One region of the Amycolatopsis samaneae genome, then DNA from elsewhere that is predicted to be linked to it. Evidence: riboswitches for the same ligand, from Rfam matches in the RefSeq annotation. Region 1 holds a riboswitch; the other holds the start of a gene.
What was found. Region 1 has a riboswitch for glycine ahead of gcvP (aminomethyl-transferring glycine dehydrogenase). Riboswitches for the same ligand answer to the same signal wherever they lie in the genome.
Positions count from the first base shown of each region.

Region 2: another riboswitch for glycine. It lies ahead of gcvP (aminomethyl-transferring glycine dehydrogenase); the one in region 1 lies ahead of gcvP (aminomethyl-transferring glycine dehydrogenase).

Region 1 covers NZ_BAABHG010000005.1:161,183-170,936, reverse strand. Annotated here, with positions in the region: gene ABD987_RS14420 (3-methyladenine DNA glycosylase) at 1-123, shown strand, start outside; gene ABD987_RS14415 (hypothetical protein) at 242-928, shown strand; gene ABD987_RS14410 (aldo/keto reductase) at 915-1,772, opposite strand; gene ABD987_RS14405 (helix-turn-helix domain-containing protein) at 1,841-2,641, opposite strand; gene ABD987_RS14400 (nuclear transport factor 2 family protein) at 2,776-3,138, shown strand; gene gcvP (aminomethyl-transferring glycine dehydrogenase) at 3,150-6,029, opposite strand; glycine riboswitch at 6,459-6,562, opposite strand; gene ABD987_RS14390 (MerR family transcriptional regulator) at 6,609-7,187, opposite strand; gene ABD987_RS14385 (TetR/AcrR family transcriptional regulator) at 7,491-8,132, shown strand; gene ABD987_RS14380 (bifunctional nuclease family protein) at 8,232-8,705, opposite strand; gene ftsR (transcriptional regulator FtsR) at 8,932-9,693, opposite strand; gene garA (glycogen accumulation regulator GarA) at 9,693-9,754, opposite strand, start outside.
Region 2 covers NZ_BAABHG010000003.1:445,554-455,307, forward strand. Annotated here, with positions in the region: gene ABD987_RS09180 (MAB_1171c family putative transporter) at 1-1,169, shown strand, start outside; gene ABD987_RS09185 (PadR family transcriptional regulator) at 1,258-1,578, shown strand; gene ABD987_RS09190 (DUF1700 domain-containing protein) at 1,575-2,858, shown strand; gene ABD987_RS09195 (YflT domain-containing protein) at 3,007-3,528, opposite strand; gene ABD987_RS09200 (glutamine synthetase family protein) at 3,764-5,131, shown strand; gene ABD987_RS09205 (gamma-glutamyl-gamma-aminobutyrate hydrolase family protein) at 5,112-5,825, shown strand; gene ABD987_RS09210 (aldehyde dehydrogenase family protein) at 5,825-7,192, shown strand; gene ABD987_RS09215 (3-oxoacyl-ACP reductase) at 7,195-7,962, shown strand; glycine riboswitch at 8,179-8,272, shown strand; gene gcvP (aminomethyl-transferring glycine dehydrogenase) at 8,426-9,754, shown strand, end outside.

The sequences.
Region 1 (9,754 bases):
ATCGAGACCGCCGAGGGACGGGCCGAATACGCCCGTGCGCAGGCGGAATTCGCCCGGCGGGCGGCGCCGCTACGTATCCGCTTGATCGCGCACTGCGAGGAGTTGCTCGGTTCGTCAAGGTGAATTCTGTGCGCCGTAACAAACTGTGAGTCACATTATTCCCGCCTCACAGCTCACCTGTTAGAGTGATAACGTTTTGGTTGCGTAGCTGCGCGTGAACGCGCGTTTCGAAAGGACAACGATGGGGCGTCACAGCCTGCCCGAGGAGCCGGTGCCGCATCCCCTGGACCCGCCGAAGCCAACCGCCGGCCGCAGCGAGACCACCGGTTCGCACCGCATCGTCGGCAAGAAGGCACCCCGCCGCCGCGTCGCGAAGTGGCCGATCGTCGCCGTCGTCCTGGCCGCCCTCGTCGGCCTCGGCGTGTTCGGCTGGAACTGGGCCGACAGCGTGCTCAACAGCAGAGCGGAGGCCGAGGCGGCCAGCTGCGCCGGCGGGACCTCGGATCTTCGTGTCCTGGTCACCCCGAGCGCCGCCCAGCCGGTGACCCAGGCCGCGACGCGGTGGAACCAGGCGGGCACCAACGTCCACGGCCGCTGTATCCGCGTCTCCGTCGAGCCTATGCCCTCCGCGCAGGTGCTCGACGCGCTGACCGGCCGGACCAACGTCGACGCGATCGGCGGTCTGCCCTCGGCCTGGCTGCCCGAATCGACCTACTGGGTCGGCGAGCTGACCACCGCCAAGCCCGAGCTCGTCAGCTCGCCCGCGCAGTCCGTGGCGACCGCCCGCTCGGCCGACTACCCGTTCATCTGCCTGGGCGGCAAGGCCGCCGACGACATCCAGCAGCGCGCCGCGCAGACCTTCCGCGAGTACCTCAAGCAGCCCGCGCAGCAGGCCGACTTCGCGGCCGCGGGCATCAAGGCCGCCTGACCTCGCCCAGCGCCGAGGTCAGGTCGAAGGTCTCCGGATCGGGGCCGGTCCGGGTGCCGTCGTCGAGTTCGCCGAGCACCGCGAGGTCGTCCTCGGCCAGTTCGAAGTCGAAAACGTTCAGGTTCTCCCGGATCCGCGCCGGGGTGGCCGACTTCGGGATGACCACGGTGCCCAGCTGCAGATGCCAGCGCAGCACGATCTGGGCCGGGCTCTTGCCGTACTTCGCCGCGAGCGCGGCGACCGGCTGCTCCCCCAGCAGCCGTCCCTTCGCCAGCGGGCTCCACGCCTCGGTCACGATGCCGTGCTCGGCGTGGAACTCCCGCAGCGGGGTCTGCTGGAGCCAGGGATGCAACTCGATCTGGTTGACCGAGGGCACCACGCCGGTTTCGCCGATCAGCTCCCGCAGGTGCGGGACCTGGAAGTTCGACACGCCGATCGCGCGGACGCGGCCGTCGTCGCGCAGTTTCACCAGCGCCCGCCAGGTCTCCACCGCGGTGCCGCGTTTCGGCAACGGCCAGTGGATGAGGTAGAGGTCGAGCCGGTCCAGCCCGAGCGCGGCCATGCTCCGGTCGAACCCGCGCAGGGCCGCGTCGTAGCCGTGGTCGGCGTTCCACAGCTTCGTGGTGACGAACAGGTCCTCCCGGGGCAGACCGCAGTCGGCGATGGCGGCGCCGACCTCGGCCTCGTTGCCGTAGGCCGCGGCGGTGTCGATGCTGCGGTAACCGGCCTCGATCGCGGTGCGGACCACCTTCGTGGTGTCCGCGGCAGGAACCCGCCAGACACCGAAACCGAGCTGCGGGATGCGGACGTCGTCGGTCAGGGTGAGCAGGGGCGGCATGGCCATGAAGGGCTGTTCCTCACTGCGTCGTCGGATGCGGCGGCATCGCGTGCCGCACGGACTTCCGGGCCCGATCATCCCACTCCGTCGCCGGCCTGGTCGCGCAGATATGCCGTGGTGGCCGGATTCGCCGGGAAGAAGGACTCGATGACCAGTTCCGCGACGGTCACGTCCAGCGGTGTGCCGAAGGTGGCCACGGTGCTGAAGAAGGTCAGCTCGGTGTCCCGGTGGCGGAAACGCAGCGGGACGAAGATGTCGCCGGGACCGGGCACCTCCACCTCGGGCGCGGGCTGCTCGCACGGGTAGCCGTTCAGCTCCGCCAGCAGATCGGCGAGGGCCGGGTCGGCCGTCCGCGTGACCTGCCCGCGCAGCCTGCCCAGCAGATGGGCCCGCCACTCCCCCAGGTTGAGCACGTACGGCGCCATCCCGTCCGGGTGCAGCGTCGCCCGCAGCACGTTCACCGGCGGCGCCAGCAGTTCGGGCGCCACCCGGTCGGTGAAGATCCCCAGGCTCGCGTTCGCGTCCACGAGGTTCCACGTCCGGTCCAGGACCGCGGCCGGGTAGGGCTCGTGCCCCTTCAGCAGCAGCCGGACCGCTTCGCGGACCGCCGCCAGGTCGGGGTCACCGAGTTCGCTCTCGCCGTACACGGGCGCGTATCCGGCCGCCAGCAGCAGCTGGTTGCGTTCCCGCAGCGGTACGTCGAGATGCTCGCCGAGCCGCAGCACCATGTCGCGGCTCGGCCGGGATCGGCCCGTTTCCACGAAGCTCAGATGACGGGTCGAGATGTCCGCCGAGATCGCCAGGTCGAGCTGGCTGACGCGGCGGCGGTCCCGCCACTGCCGCAGCAGCTCGCCCACCTTCACGGGAGTAGTCACGGCGCCGACGCTACGGGGCGGGCCGCGGCGCCGCCATTACCTCCCGGGTAATCGACGCGCCGCACCCGCACCGGGCAGGCTTTGCGTCATCGAGGACGACGAAAGCGTTGTCCGGTAACGAAAAGAGGGATCCCATGTCGGACGTCCAGCGCGTCGTCGAGCAGTACATCGCCGTGTGGAACGAAACCGACGCCGCCGCCCGGCGTGCGCTGGTCGCCGAGGTCTTCACCGAGGACGCCCGCTACACCGACCCGCTGGCCGCGGTGGAGGGCCACGACGGCATCGACGGCTTCATCGGCGGGGCGCAGGCGCAGTTCGCCGGGCTGGTGTTCAGCCTGCCCGCCGAGGCCGACGCGCACCACGACCTCGCCCGGTTCCAGTGGTACCTCGGCGCACCCGGCGCCGAGGAGCCGGTGGTCATCGGATTCGACGTCGTCGAGCTGACGGGTGGCCGGATCGCGAAGGTGTACGGCTTCCTGGACAAGCAGCCCGGCTGACGAACTCGCGGTCAGTCCGCGAAGGCGTCCGGGGGTGGGCAGGAGCAGACGAGGTTACGGTCACCGGCCGCGCCGTCGATGCGGCGCACCGGTGGCCACACCTTCGTGGCCGGGTGGCCGGCGGGGAACACCGCCAGCTCACGGGAATACGGGCGGTTCCACTCGCCGGTGACACAGCGGGCGGTGTGCGGGGCGTTGCGGAGCGGGCTGTCCTCCAGGGGCCACTCCCCCGCCGCCACCCGGTCGATCTCGCCGCGGATCGCGATCATCGCGGCGCAGAACCGGTCGAGTTCGCCGAGGTCCTCGCTCTCGGTGGGCTCAACCATCAGGGTGCCCGCGACCGGGAAGGACATCGTCGGCGCGTGCAGGCCGTAGTCCGCGAGCCGCTTCGCGACGTCGTCCACCGTGACACCGGTGCGTTTCGTGATCCCGCGCAGGTCGAGGATGCACTCGTGGGCGACGAGCCCGTCGTGTCCCGCGTAGAGCACCGGGTAGTGCGCGCCGAGACGGCGGGCGACGTAGTTCGCGGTGGCCACCGCGGTCAGGGTGGCGCGGCGCAGGCCCTCGCCGCCCATCATCCGCACGTAGGCCCACGTGATCGGCAGGATCGACGCGCTGCCCCACGGTGCCGCGCTGACCGGGCCGATCCCGGTGGCCGGACCGGCGGCGGGCTGCAGCGGGTGGTTCGGCAGGAACGGCGCGAGGTGTGCCCGCACGCCGATCGGGCCGACGCCCGGCCCGCCTCCGCCGTGCGGGATGCAGAAGGTCTTGTGCAGGTTGAGATGCGAGACGTCCGCGCCGAACCGGCCGAATTGCGCCAGCCCGATGAGTGCGTTGAGGTTCGCCCCGTCCACGTACACCTGGCCGCCCGCGTCGTGCACCACTGCGCAGACCTCGCCGACGGTGTCCTCGTAGACGCCGTGCGTGGACGGGTAGGTGATCATGATCGCCGCGAGGTCCGCCGCGTGCTCGTCCACAGTGGACCGAAGATGCGCGAGGTCGATGTCGCCGCGCTCGTCGCAGCGCACGACCACCACCCGCATCCCGGCCAGCACCGCGCTGGCCGCGTTGGTGCCGTGCGCGCTGGCCGGGATCAGGCAGACCTCGCGGGCGCCCTCACCCCGTGAGCGGTGATAGGCCCGGATCGCCAGCAGCCCCGCGAACTCACCCTGGCTGCCCGCGTTCGGCTGCAACGACACCGCGTCGTAGCCGGTGATCGCGGCGAGCCAGCCCTCCACATCGGACACCACGGACAGCAGCCCGGCGGCGTCCCCGGCGGGCGCGAACGGGTGCAGGCCGGCGAACTCCGGCCAGCTCACCGGTTCCATCTCCGCGGCGGCGTTGAGCTTCATGGTGCAGGACCCGAGCGGGATCATGCTCCGGTCAAGCGCCACGTCCCGGTCCGCCAGCGTCCGCAGGTAGCGCAGCAACGCGGTTTCCGAACGGTACGCGTGGAACACCGGGTGGGTCAGGTAGTCCCCCGTCCGCCGCAGCGGCACGGGCAGCGCGTCCGCGGTGTCCGCGTCCAGCGAGTCCACATCGGACACACTGACGCCGAAAGCCTTCCACACCAGCGAAAGCCGTTCACGGGTCGTGGTCTCGTCGCAGGCGACGCCGACGTGGTCGGCGTCCACCAGCCGGAGGTTGACCCCGAGGTCACGAGCCGCCGCCACGACCGCCGCGGCACGGCCGGGCACGACCGCGATCACGGTGTCGAAGAACTCGCCGTGACGCATCTCCACGCCGCCTTCGGCGAGCCCGGCGGCGAACACCGTCGCCATCCGGTGCGCGCGGCGCGCGATCGCCCGCAGTCCGTCCGGACCGTGGTGGACCGCGTACATCGAGGCCATCACCGCGAGCAGCACCTGTGCGGTGCAGATGTTCGACGTCGCCTTCTCCCGCCGGATGTGCTGTTCGCGGGTCTGCAACGCCAGCCGGTAGGCCCGCGCGCCGTCGGCGTCCACCGAGACGCCGACGAGCCTGCCCGGCAGCTGCCGCTCCAGCCCGGCGCGCACGGCGAGGTACGCGGCGTGCGGCCCGCCGAAGCCCATCGGGACGCCGAAGCGCTGCACCGAGCCGATCGCGACGTCGGCGCCGAGTTCCCCCGGCGGGGGCAGGAGGGTCAGTGCGAGCGGGTCGGCGGCCACGACCACGGCGGCGCCGAGCGCTTTCGCCTCGGCGATCACCGGCGCCAGCTCGCGCACCGCGCCCGAGGCGCCGGGACAGCTCAGCAGGATCCCGAAGAAGTCCCCGCCGAGGCCGAGGCCGGTGATGCCCTGGGAGAGGTCGGCGACCACCAGCTCGATACCGAGCGGCTCGGCGCGGGTACGCAGCACCGCGATGGTCTGGGGCAGCGTGTCCTCGTCGACGACGAAGCGGGCGGACCGCGGGTTCCCGGCGCGGCGGACCAGCGTCATCGCCTCCGCCGCGGCGGTCGCCTCGTCGAGCAGCGACGCGTTGGCGACGGGCAGCCCGGTGAGGTCCGCGATCATCGTCTGGAAGTTGAGCAGCGCTTCCAGCCTGCCCTGGGAGATCTCGGGCTGATAGGGCGTGTAGGCGGTGTACCAGGCGGGATTCTCGAAGAGGTTCCGGCGGATCACCGGCGGCGTGACGGTGTCGTGGTAGCCGAGGCCGATCATCTGGATCATCGGCCGGTTGCGCGCGGCGAGTGCGCGGAGTTCGGCCAGTGCCTGGCTTTCGGTCGCGGCGGGCGGCAGCTCCGGAGGCCGAGCCGAGTCCCGCAAAGAGGCGGGAACGGCGCGTTCGGCGAGCTCGTCGAGCGAGGCCACGCCCACCACGTCAAGGATATGGGCGAGTTCTTCGGGACCGGGCCCGATGTGCCGGTCAGCGAAGGGAATTCCAGCCTCCAGCTCGGCAAGCGACGGTTCCATGGCTGCCTCCTCCGAAAGGCCGTGCCTGCCCAACCAGACTCTAGAACTGAAGGTGACCACGGTTGGCCTCCTGAAGACGCAGGACCGGCAGGAAGGCGACCACGGCGGGGGTCCGGGGGCGAAGCCCGCCGGGCGGGGTGTGGGGGTTGCACCCCCACAAGACACTCCGGAGGGTTCAGGCGAGCGCGTGCCGCGAGCAGGGCTCGCCCAACCCCCACTGGCGGGGGTGTGGGGGTCGCTCCCCACAAGATACTCCGGAGGGGTCCGGCGAGCGCGTGCCGCGAGCAGGGCTCGCCCAACCCCGAAGAACTCCTCCCCACTCTGTCCGTGCCCGCAGGCGCCTGAGAGTTTCACCCGTGTGTTGAGCCGGGCTTGCACCTTCGGCGGAGTCACCAGGCTGTGTCCTGGTGACCCACTTTCCAGAGGCGTCTCGTCCGCGCGGTCCAGGGTGCCTGAGAGGTTCCGGGGAGGACTTGCTCCTTCGGCGCCGAGCTCAAGGTTGTTGACGGCTCGGACTCTCCCGCGCGGATTCGTCGACCGCGGGACAGAGCCTACCCTGCCGTCACCCGGGGGTCGTGATCACCCGGTGCGACGCGCGTTGCGCCGCTGTGTCAGCTCGTCGGGGACCATCGGCTCGATCTCGCCGCCGTCGGCGCGCTCGGCGGGGAACTCGTGGATCGTGCCGCTGATCTCCTGCATGGCACCGCTGACCGCGATGCCGAAGACGCCCTGGCCGCCCTGGAGCAGATCGACGATCTCCTCCGGCGAGGTGCACTCGTAGACCGTGGTGCCGTCGGAGAACAGGGTCACCTTCGCCAGATCACGCACTCCGCGGACCCGCAGGTGGTCGACCGCGACCCGGATGTTCTGCAGCGAGACCCCGGTGTCCAGTAAACGCTTCACGACCTTCAGGACGAGGATGTCCTTGAACGAGTACAGCCGCTGCGAACCCGAACCGTGGGCGGTGCGGATGCTCGGCGCCACCAGCTTCGTCCTGGCCCAGTAGTCGAGCTGCCGGTAGGTGATCCCGGCGATCTGACAGGCGGCGGGGCCCCGGTAGCCGACCAGTTCGTCCGGGAGCGAGGCGTCGGGGAACAGTTCGCCCTGCTCACCGCCGGCGACCTGAACAGGCTGTTTCTCAGGACCAGCCTCGACCACGCGTGCCTCCCCTCGCCCGACCTGGCGGCCGGCGAACGACAAGCCGGTCGGACCCAGGAGTGGACCGGCCGGGATGAACCGCCACGAACCCCGCGCCCGCGAAACATCGCGTCGCGTCGAATCACATCGTGGCGATTTACCGCCTTTGACGGTAAGCGCATGCAAGGTGCCGGTCAACGCGACGCGCGGCTGGCCTCAAGTTCGTCTTGAGGCTTTAGTCCGTTCGCCGTACGAGCGATCGGGCAGCGGACGGGTGGCGGGCCGATACTGGACAGTTTTACTCAGCTGTGTTAATTTTTACTCATGCAAGTAAACACGGACACGCAGGCGGAACTGGGCCTCTCGGTGACCGAGGCCGCCCGCCGAGCGCAGATCATCGGAGCCACGATCGCGACGATGGCCCAGGTCGGGTACCGGAAGACGACGTTCGCCCGTATCAAGGAGCGTGCCGGGCTCAGCAGCACCCGGCTCATCTCGTACCACTTCACCAGCAAGGCCGGGCTGATGCAGGCGGTGCTGAGCACAGTGATCGAGACGAAGACCAACTTCCTCGCGGAGCGGACCGAAGGCCGGGTCGGCGCCGCGGACCGCGCCGGGAACCTGCGGGCGCACATCGAGACCTCGGTGGCGTTCCTGCGCGACTACCCGGACTGCGTGCGGGTACTGACCGAGATGACGGCGAACGCCGAGGACGAGGACGGCTGGACGATGGCCGGGCCGGTACTGAACGACCTCCGGGTGGGGGCCGTGTACCGGCAGCTGAAGCAGGGCCAGGCCGAGGGCGCCTTCGGCGACTTCGCCCCGGACGTGATGGCGATGTCCATCGCCCAGGCGATCGACGGCGTCGCGGCCCAGTTCAAGGCGGATCCCACGCTCGACATCGACCGCTACGGCCGGGAGCTGGCCGACCTTTTCGAACGCGCCACGGCTCCCGCCGCGAAGTGAGCGATCGGGAAGAAGGCGGGACCATGACAACGGGCCGCGTTCGCGCTCATCGGAATCGATGGGCGCGAGCGCGGCCCGTGCTGGACGGGGCCACACCGGTCAGGTGTCGGCGCCGCGGAAGTCTTCCGGGGAGACGGAGTCGAGGAACTCGCGGAACTTCTCGACCTCGTCCTCCTGCTCGTCCGGGATGATCAGGCCGGCTTCCTCGAGGACGGCGTCGACGGCGTGGATGGGGACACCGATCCGCAGCGCGAGCGCGACGGAGTCGCTCGGGCGGGCGGAGACCCTGATGTCGCCGTCGAAGACGAGCTCGGCGAAGAACGTGCCTTCCTTGAGGTCGGTGATGACGACCTGCTCGAGTTCCCTGCCGAGCGCTCCGATGACCTCTTTCAGCAGGTCATGGGTGAGCGGGCGGGCGGGGCGGACTCCTTGTTGCTCCAAGGCGATGGCGGTGGCTTCGACCGAGCCGATCCAGATCGGCAGGTACCGTTCGCCTTCGGTCTCCCGCAGCAACAAGATCGGCTGATTGGCGGGTAGCTCCACCCGCACGCCGACGACGCGCATCTCGCTCATCGGGCTTCGCCTCCTCTCGTGCGCACGGGCCGCAACGCTGTCCCGGCGTCGGCGCCGACATCCTCGACGCTACCCGTGATCCGAGCGCTGTGCTCGCTAGTGGCGGACTTTCTCGGTTCGCGCGGGGCAAACCCTGCTCTCACGGTACGGCATTGGGTGGCCAACATTCAGGCATTGACATCCGGCGTCGCAGGGGTTCTCGGCGCCCGCGCGCCCCGCTCGGGTCTCAACCACCGGTGACGCCGCGGATTCCCGCTTTCACAAGCAGGGTGTGCAGGGTCACCGACAGCGCCGCGAGCTCGCGAACCACCTCGTCGGCCCTTGCTTTCGCGTCGGCGTCACGATGCCGGTACACCGGGGTCACGATCTGTTCCAGCAAGCCGACCTCGCGGTCGGCCGCGGCGCGGAAGGCACGCAGATGTCTCGGCTCGATACCGAATTCGGTCATCGCCCGCACGGTGCGCGCGATCTGGACCGCGCCGGGATCGTAGAAACCCGAGGGCCCCGGCCGGACGAGACCGTACTGCCGCAGCTCGGCGAGGGTGGCCTCGTCGATGGCGGCCTGCTCCAGCAGCTCCTCCTGGGTCAGCCGGAGATCCCGGCCGGACGCGAAGTCGTCCGGGCCGGGCAGCCCGCCGGGGTCGGCGGGGGCGTCGATCGGGACCAGCTTGCGCGGCAACCGGGGCGCGCCCGGTGCGGGCTCGGCGCCCCGGTCGGCCGCGTCCAGCTGTTCCTTGATGACCTTCAACGGGAGGTAGTGATCCCGCTGGGCGGACAGCACGAACCTCAGGCGCTCCACGTCCGCCGCGGCGAACTGCCGGTATCCCGAGGGCGTCCGGCCCGGCTGGACCAGGCCTTCCGCCTCGAGGAACCGGATCTTGGAGATGGTGACATCGGGGAAGTCATCGCGCAGCTGCGCCAGTACCGCCCCGATGCTCAACCCGTCGCGCTGTGCCGAAGAGCGATCGGGCCGCCCGGCCGCCGTCACTATGCCCCCTGGCCACCGTGCCCCGGTCCGGTCAGGAAGACCAGGCGGAACTTCCCGATCT
Region 2 (9,754 bases), on a different contig from region 1:
GTGTGCTCGCCTTCGCGGGTTTCGGCTTCAAGCTCCTCGAATCGCGGCACACCCAGCCCGCGCGGCGGTTGTGGTGCCTGTCCGGTTTCGGGATCTGCATCGCGGCGGGCATCCTCGTGCTCACCCCCGCGGCCGAGGCGATCGTCGGTGGGCGGGAACCGTTCGCCAGCCTGGTGAACCTGGCCGCGGACCTGTTCAAGATCGGCGCGATGGCCTTCGCCGTCGCGTTCGCGCGTTCCCTGCGGCTGGGCGCGCACGCCCGGCCGGGATGGCACGTGGCGCTCACGGCCGTCGTGGCCCTCACCGAGGTCGTGCTGTTCTTCCTCGCCAGGACGCACCGGGTGGGCGAGGACACCGCCGTGGGGGAGGACGCTCTCTGGTACCTGGTCGCGTATCTGCTGGTGTTCGTCGTCTACGGGGTGGTCAGCCTCACCACGTTCATCGTCGTGTTCGGCCGGTTCGCGTGGCTCGCCGAGCCGGGGGCGCTGCGGGCCGGGCTGTGGCTGATCGTCGGCGGGGCGGTGTCCGCGCTGGCCTGGACGTTCTGGGGGATCGACGACGTCGGCAGGCTGGTCGCCAGCGGACGGGTGAACGCCAGCGAGGACGTCTATTCGGCGGTCCTCGCCGCGGGGTGTGTCGGACTGGCGGTCGCGGGCGCGACGCTCAGCGTCTGGGGTCCCGCGCTGCGCGCGCCGGTGCGCTGGCTGCGCGCGTACCACGCGTACCGGCGCATCGAACCGTTGTGGGCCGCGCTGCGCGCCGCCGTGCCGGGGATCGCCCTCGCGCCGGCACCGGGCCTGGCGGGCGGTGCCGAGTTCGCGTTGTACCGGCGGGTCATCGAGATCCGGGACGGGTACCTGGCGCTGCGTCCCCACTTCGAGCCGGGGATCCCGGCGCTGGCCGAGGCGCGGGCGCGTCGTGCCGGGGTGCCGGAGCGGCTGGTCGCGGCCACCGCCGAAGCAGCCGCGCTCGCCGCCGCGCTGCTCGCGAGCGAGGCGGACCGCCGGTACCGGGGCGGCGACGCGGGCCCGCCCGCCCGGCAGCTGCCGGACGCCGGGATCGCCGCCGAGGCGGCGTGGCTCGTCCAGGTGACGCGGGCCTGGCGGCACTCCGCGGTCGTCGCACGCGTCCGTGATCAGGTCCGCGACGACCTGGGTGTTCCGGCCTGAAGGCAGGTTCTGATGGCGATCGGGGCATCGCTGTGCACACTACTGCGCAATGCGTGGTACCTTCTGACGCGTAAGACTGGAGGACCGGGTGGAGATCAGTCAGCTACTCAAGGGCGTGCTCGATCTGGCCGTGCTCGCGGTGCTGCGCGAGGACGACGGCTACGGCTACGACGTCCTGCGAAGACTCAGGGTCGCCGGGCTGGAGGAGGTGGGGGACGCGTCGGTGTACGGCACCCTGCGCCGCCTCTACAAGGCGGGACTGCTGACGTCGTACGTGGTGCCGAGCGAGGAAGGGCCGCACCGCAAGTACTACAGCCTGAACGAACCGGGCCGGGCCCGGCTCGCCGAATCCATGAAGGTGTGGCGGGGGTTCGCGTCCACAATGGACACACTGTTGGAGGCATCGTGAGTGAGCGGCCGACCGCCGTGCGGGTCTATCTGGCGAGGGTTCGGACCGCGCTCGCCGATCTGCCTGCCGGTGAGATCGAGGAAATTCTGGAAGACGTCCGGCCGCATCTGGCCGAGATGGAGGCCGAGCTGGGCGCCGACGCCAAGGTGGAGGCGCTGATCGAACGGCTCGGCACGCCGGAGAGCTACGCGGCCGAACTGCGGGCCGCGGGCGGATACCCGCAGCCGTCCGAGGAGGTGACGACGGTGTTGCCCGCCCCGGCGGCGAAGGTGCCGAACCTGTTCGGGCCACGATTCGCCTTGTGGGGCTTGGTGTTCTGCGCGGCGGGGCTCGCGATGTTCGCGTTCAGCGCCGCGGTGCGAATCAATCCGGACGCGCTGCTCGGCCTGGGCTTCCTGGTGCCGGTTTTCGTGCTGAGCCTGTATTTCCTGTTCAAGCGCGGTCTTCCCGCGGTGCTGGCGCTCCCGGAGGTCGTCTGGGTCAGGGAGCGGTTCGTGTCCACCGGGGACAGCCGGGACAGCGGCAAGGTGCTGGGCTACCTGCGTTCGTTGCGTCCGGCCTGGTGGCTGGTGTGCGCGGGTGTGCTGATCGCGTTCGGGCTGCTGCTCATGCTGCGGCACCGGTACGCGGCGCTCCTGCTGCCGTTCCTGCTGGCCGCCGCGATCGCGGTGATCTGGGCCGGTGCGAAGCTGGGCAAGGACCGGCGGTTGCTGTGGGTGGCCGTGCCGATCTCCGCGTTCGTCGTCGGCGGCATGCTCGGCGGGTTCGGCGCCGCGGTCGACCTGGTCGCCGGCCGGACCTCCTGGGGTTCGAGTTCGAGTCCGAGTTCGTATTCCATGTCGACCACGAGCGATTCGTACGGCAGCAAGCAACTGCAGTACGGCAACGAGATGGTCGGCAACGTCTACGCGTTCGACGCGCAGGGCAAGCCGTTGACCGACGTCTATCTCTACGACGAGCAGGGGCGGCCGCTCGCGATGAGCCGGTACGTCTGCGAGCCGGGCACGGGCGCCAAGATGCGGGTCGGGGCGGACAACCGCTTCCCCCGCCCGTGGCTGGATCAGGGCGTGGCCGACAACCGGGGGCGCATCAACGGGTACAACGGCTATCGCGGCGTTTGCCGCGAACGGGCCGACGTCCTGTTCAGCGCCGCCATCCCGAAGGGCACGAGCCCCAGCCCCACGCCCGCGCCGAGCCCGAGCCCCGCGCCGTCGAGTTCCGGCGCGCCCGCGTCCCCGGCTCCGTCAACGGCGCCGTCGGCGCCTCCGGCGACCCGGTAGCCGACGTGGTGGGAGCGGCGGTCGGGGGTCGCTCCCACCACGTCTTCCACGCGCCGACAGCAGCGGTCCGTGAATGCCACATTGAGGGATTCAGAGTCCCTCAATGTGGCATTCACGGACCTACGGGAACAGAAGGCCGGAGCCGGGGTCAGTGACCGAAGGCGCTGCGCGCGGCGTGGTCGGCCAGGAGCTGACGGCCCTTCTCGGCGTTGCGCGGCTGGCTCAGCACGTCGTAGCGGCGCGCGACCAGCTGGCTCTGCGAGACGAACCCGCGCTTGTTCGGGCTGATCGCGTAGCCGAGCGCGCCGAAGGCCAGGTTGAAGCCGATACCGGCGACGAGGCCGATGCCGATCGGGATCATGCCTGCCCCCGGGTTCAGCATGCTCAGCACCAGACCGAGGAACAGGCCGAACAGCGCGCCGGACATCGCGGCGTTGCCGAGCAGTTTGCGCCAGCTCATCCGGCCCGCGATGCGCTCCACGAGCACCGGCTCGACGCCGACGATGGTCACGTCGGTGACCGGGAAGTCGGTGCCCGCGAGGTGGTCGACCGCGCGCTGGGCCTGCTCGTACGACTCGTAGGAGCCGATCGGCCAGCCGGTGGGCATCGTGGGCAGCTGAGGACGGGCCTGCTGCGGGTTCACCGAGCTCTGCGTGAATGCTGTGGTCATCGATCTCACCTCTCTTGACCGGTACAACGTCCGAAGACGCCGGATTGGTCCCGGCCGGGCGTGATTCACAGACTCTTCTCAGCCGGACAACACGGACATTCTGACCGGTATGTCCCCGGCTCGCCACGCGTCCCCTCAAAGGTTCACATTAATACCTTTGCTCCGGTTGACCCCGTGCCAGCCGCCCGGTAGGAAGAACGCGCAAAGGATTCGGTTCAAACCTTTGGGGTGGCGGATGGCGCGGAGACAAGGCATGCTCACCCTCGACCAGCTGCGCACGCTGGTCGCCGACGGGGCGATCGACACCGTGCTCGTCGCGATGACCGACATGCAGGGCAGGCTCCAGGGCAAGCGCTGCGCCGCGGAGTACTTCCTCGAAGAGGTGGTGCCGCACGCCACCGAAGCGTGCAACTACCTGCTCGCGGTCGATGTCGAGATGAACACCGTCGACGGCTACGACCTCTCGTCGTGGCAGACCGGCTACGGCGACTTCGTGCTGCGGCCCGACTTCGACACGATGCGGCTGGTCCCATGGCAGCCGGGCACGGCGCTGGTGCTCGCCGACGTGGAGCGGGTACAGGGCGGACCGGTCGCGGTGTCGCCGCGACAGGTCCTGCGTGCCCAGCTCGACCGGCTCGCCGAACGCGGCCTCACCGCGTACGTGGGCACCGAGCTGGAGTTCATCGTCTTCGACGACAGCTACGAGACCGCGTGGGACAAGCGATACCAGGGCCTGAAGGCCGCCAATCAGTACAATGTGGACTACTCGATGCTCGGCACCGCGCGGATCGAACCGCTGCTGCGCCGCATCCGCCGCGAGATGGGCGGCGCCGGGATGTACGTCGAATCCGCCAAGGGCGAGTGCAATCCCGGCCAGCAGGAGATCGCCTTCCGCTACGCCGACGCGTTGACCACCTGCGACAACCACAGCGTCTACAAGACCGGTGCCAAGGAGATCGCCGCGCAGGAGGGCAAGAGCCTGACCTTCATGGCGAAGTACGACGAACGTGAGGGCAACTCCTGCCACATCCACCTCAGCCTGCGCGCGAAGGACGGCGCGGCGGTGCTGGCCGGTGACCGCCCGGGCGGGTTCTCGAAGCTGATGGAGCACTTCCTCGCCGGTCAGCTCGCCGGGCTGCGGGAGCTGACCTGCTTCTTCGCGCCGAACATCAACTCCTACAAGCGGTTCGCGCCCGGCAGCTTCGCGCCGACCGGCATCGCCTGGGGCACCGACAACCGCACGTGCGCGCTGCGCGTGGTCGGCCACGGCGACTCGCTGCGAGTGGAGAACCGCGTTCCCGGCGGCGACGTCAACCCGTACCTCGCGGTCGCCGCGCTCATCGCGGCGGGGCTGCACGGCATCGAGAACGAACTGCCGCTGGAGGCGGAGTTCACCGGCAACGCCTACGATTCCGCGGACCTGCCGCGGGTGCCCGCCACGCTCGGCGAGGCCATCGGGGAGTTCGCGGCGAGCGAGCTCGTCGAACGGGCCTTCGGCGACGAGGTCAAGCGGCACTACCTCAACGCGGCGAACATCGAACGCGAGGCCTTCGAGAAGGCCGTCACCGATTGGGAGCGCATCCGTGGTTTCGAGCGGCTCTAAGCCTGTCATCGGGCTGACGACGTATCTCGAGCCCGCGAGGTTCGGCGTCTGGGACACCGAGGCGGCCCTGCTGCACCGCGTCTACGTCGACTGCGTGGTGGCGGCGGGCGGGATTCCCGTGCTCCTGCCGCCGGTCGGCGACGGCCACGCCCGTCTGGTGTCCACTGTGGATGGTCTGGTGCTGACCGGCGGTGCCGACGTGGACCCGGCGCGGTACGGCCAGGAACCGCACGAGAGGACCTACACCAGGCCCGGCCGCGACACCTTCGAGTTCGGCCTGCTCGACGCGGCGATCCGGGCCGACGTCCCGGTGCTCGGCGTCTGCCGGGGACTCCAGGTGATCAGCGTCGCGCTCGGCGGCACGCTGACCCAGGACGTGCCGGAGGCGACCGGGAGCCGCGAGCACCAGCCCGCGCCCGCGACGTTCGGGACCAGCACGATCACCCTCGCGACCGGCTCGCGGGCCGCCGCGATCCTCGGCGGCGAGACGAAGGTCCAGTGCTACCACCACCAGGCCATCGACCAGCTCGGCGACGGTCTCGTCCCGGTCGGCTGGGCCGCGGACGGCACCGTCGAGGCCGCCGAGCTGCCCGGCGAGAACTTCGTGCTCGGCGTGCAGTGGCATCCCGAACAGGACACCGGCGACGTCCGGCTCTTCGCGGCCCTCGTGGCCGCCGCGAGTAAGGAAAGGTGATGGGCACCAGTTTCGATGTCATCAACCCCGCCACCGAAGAGGTGGTGCGGTCGGTCGCGCTGACCGGCGCCGAGGAGACCGACGCCGCGATCGCCCGCGCGCAGGCGGCGTTTCCCGCCTGGCGTGACGTCGCACCGGGCGATCGCGCCCGGCTGCTGCGCCGCTTCGCGGACGCCGTCGAGAGCGACATCGAGCACCTCGCCCGGCTGGAGGTCACGAACTCCGGGCATACGATCGGCAACGCGCGCTGGGAGGCGGGCAACGTCCGTGACGTCCTGAACTACTACGCCGCCGCGCCGGAACGCCTGAGCGGCCAGCAGATCCCGGTGCCGGGCGGGGTGAACGTCACCTTCCACGAGCCGCTGGGCGTCGTCGGCGTGATCGTGCCGTGGAACTTCCCGATGCCGATCGCGGGCTGGGGTTTCGCGCCCGCGCTCGCCGCCGGGAACACCGTCGTGCTGAAACCGGCCGAGCTGACGCCGCTGACCGCCATCCGGCTCGCCGAGCTGGCCCGCGAGGCGGGTATCCCCGAAGACGTCTTCCAGGTGCTGCCGGGTAAGGGATCCGTGGTGGGCCAGCGGTTCGTCGACCATCCGGCGGTGCGCAAGGTCGTGTTCACCGGGTCCACCGAGGTCGGCAAGCGGATCATGGCGGGCTGCGCGGCGCGGGTGAAGCGCGTCACGCTGGAGCTGGGCGGCAAGAACGCGAACATCGTGTTCGCCGATGCCGATCTGGAGAAGGCCGCCGCGACCGCGCCGTACGGGGTGTTCGACAACGCGGGCCAGGACTGCTGCGCCCGCTCGCTGATCCTGGTGCAGGCGTCGGTGTACGACCGGTTCATGGACCTGCTCGAACCCGCCGTGCGGGGCGTCGTGGTCGGCGACCCGGGGTCCGAGCGGACCGAGATGGGGCCGCTGATCTCCGCCGGGCACCACGCGAAGGTGTCCTCCTACGTCACGGCCGAGACGCCGGTGGCGTTCCGGGGGAGCGCGCCGGAGGGACCCGGCTTCTGGTTCGCGCCGACCGTCGTCACCCCGCCGAACCTCCAGGATCCCCTGGCCGCGGACGAGATCTTCGGGCCCGTGGTCGCCGTCGTCCCGTTCGCCGAGGAGTCCGACGCGGTGACCATGGCCAACCACACCGAGTACGGCCTGTCCGGGTCGATCTGGACCCGCGACGTGGGCCGCGCGTTCCGCGTCGCCCGCGGCGTCGAGGCGGGGAACCTCTCGGTCAACTCCCACTCGTCGGTGCGGTACTGGACGCCGTTCGGCGGATTCAAGCAGTCCGGCCTCGGCCGCGAACTGGGCCCGGACGCCGCGACGGCGTTCACCGAGACCAAGAACGTCTTTCTGAGCACGGAGGAATAGGGATGGTGCAGCGTTTCGAGGGCCGCGTCGCGGTGATCACCGGCGGGGCCGGCGGGATCGGGCTCGCGTCCGCGCGCCGCCTGGCCAGCGAGGGCGCGAAGGTCGTCATCGCCGACGTCGCGCCGGAGCCGGGCGAGGCGGCCGCCGACGAGGTCGGCGGGGCGTTCGTGCGGACCGACGTCACCGACGCCGAGCAGGTCGAGGCCCTGTTCCAGAGCACGGTCGACCGGTTCGGCTCGGTCGACGTCGCGTTCAACAACGCCGGGATCTCACCGCCGGAGGACGATTCGATCCTCACCACCGGCATCGAGGCGTGGCAACGGGTCCAACAGGTCAACCTGACCTCGGTATACCTGTGCTGCAAGGCCGTCCTGCCGCACATGCAACGCCAGGGGAAGGGCTCGATCATCAACACCGCGTCGTTCGTCGCGGTCATGGGCGCGGCGACCTCGCAGATCTCCTACACCGCGTCCAAGGGCGGGGTGCTCGCGATGAGCCGTGAGCTGGGCGTCCAGTTCGCGCGCGAGAACATCCGCGTCAACGCGCTGTGCCCCGGCCCGGTGAACACCCCGCTGCTCAAGGAACTGTTCGCCAAGGACCCCGAACGGGCAGCGCGGCGGCTCGTGCACGTCCCGATCGGCCGCTTCGCCGAGCCGGAGGAGATCGCCGCCGCCGTCGCGTTCCTGGCCAGCGACGACGCCAGCTTCGTCACCGCGTCCCAGTTCCTCGTCGACGGCGGCATCTCCGGCGCCTACGTCACCCCGCTGTAACGGCGATCTCGCGTGATCCGACGGCGACCTGGCGTGATCAGACGGAGATCTCGCGTGATCGGGCGGGGACCCCGGCCAATCACGCGAGATCGCCGCTCAATCACATGAGGTCGCCGTTCAATCACGTGAGAACGCCGGTGTGGTGTGGGCGGGGAGAAGTGGACGGGGGGTGAAGCCGCCGGGTACGGTATGCGCGACAACTACAGATCGGGCCGTCGAGCCGGAGCGGGAGAGCCCTCACGAACGTGGTGAGGCACCGAAGGAGCAAACTCCCCGGAATCTCTCAGGTACCCACTACCGCTTCGTGCGAGGCCACTCTGGAAAGCAGGCGTACCCACGCCTCACCCAAGGTGAAAGCTGTGCTGTGTTCGATCAAGCACGGACAGTGAAACTCTCAGGTGCCATGACAGAGGGGGAGTTCCAGCGCACCGGTCTACCCTGTGCCCGGCCCGAGGAGCTCCCCATCACTTCGACATCATTCGACGCCCGCCACATCGGCCCCTCCGCGGCCGAACAGGCCAAGATGCTGGCCGAGTGCGGGTACGGCAGCCTGGACGCGCTGGTCGCCGCCGCCGTGCCGTCCGCCATCCGCGCCACCCACGGCCTCGACCTTCCCCCCGCCGCGTCCGAAGAGGACGCCACCGCCGAACTGCGCGCCCTCGCCGCGCGTAACCGGCCGATGACGCAGATGATCGGCCTCGGCTACCACGACACGGTGACCCCGCCGGTGATCCGCCGCAACGTGCTGGAGAACCCGGCCTGGTACACCGCCTACACGCCGTACCAGCCGGAGATCTCGCAGGGCAGGCTCGAAGCCCTCCTCAACTTCCAGACCATGGTCGCCGACCTGACCGGCCTGGCCACCGCGAACGCCTCCCTGCTCGACGAGGGCACCGCCGTCGCGGAGGCCGTCACGCTCATGCGCCGCGCCTCCAAGGCGAAGTCGAACGTCGTCGTGCTCGACGCCGAATGCCTGCCGCAGACGATCGCGGTGGTCCGCACCCGCGCCGAGGCGCTGGGCATCGAGGTCCAGGTCCGCGACCTGCTGACCGGGCTGCCCGAGGAGTTCTTCGGCGTCGTCGTCCAGTACCCCGGCGCGTCCGGCGTGCTGCGCGGCCCCGGCTTCTACCACGCGATCTCGGGTTCGGCGAAGGCCGCGGGCGCGCTGTTCACCGTCGCCGCGGACCTGCTCGCGCTGACGCTGATCACCTCGCCGGGCGAGTTCGGTGCCGACGTCGCGGCCGGGTCGACGCAGCGTTTCGGCGTCCCGCTCGGCTACGGCGGCCCGCACGCCGGGTACCTGTCCGTCCGAAGTGGACTGGAGCGGTCGCTGCCCGGCCGCCTGGTCGGGGTCTCGGTCGACGCCGACGGCAACTCGGCCTACCGTCTCGCGTTGCAGACCCGTGAGCAGCACATCCGCCGCGAGAAGGCGACGTCCAACATCTGCACCGCGCAGGTGCTGCCCGCCGTGCTCGCCGCGATGTACGCCGTCTACCACGGCCCGGACGGGCTCAAGCGCATCGCGACGCGCGTCCACGAACTGGCCGCCGGGTTCGCGAACGCGCTGCGAAAGGGCGGCGTCGAGGTCGTGCACGAGGGCTTCTTCGACACCGTCGTCGCCCGGGTGCCCGGGAAGGCCGCGGAAATCCACGCCGCCGCGCGGGAAAGCGGTGTCAACCTCGGCCACGTCGACGCCGACCACGTCCGCGTCGCCTGCGACGAGGTCACCCGGCCGGACATCCTCGCGAAGGTGCTGCGGGCGTTCGGGATCGAGGCCGTCGAGACCACTGTG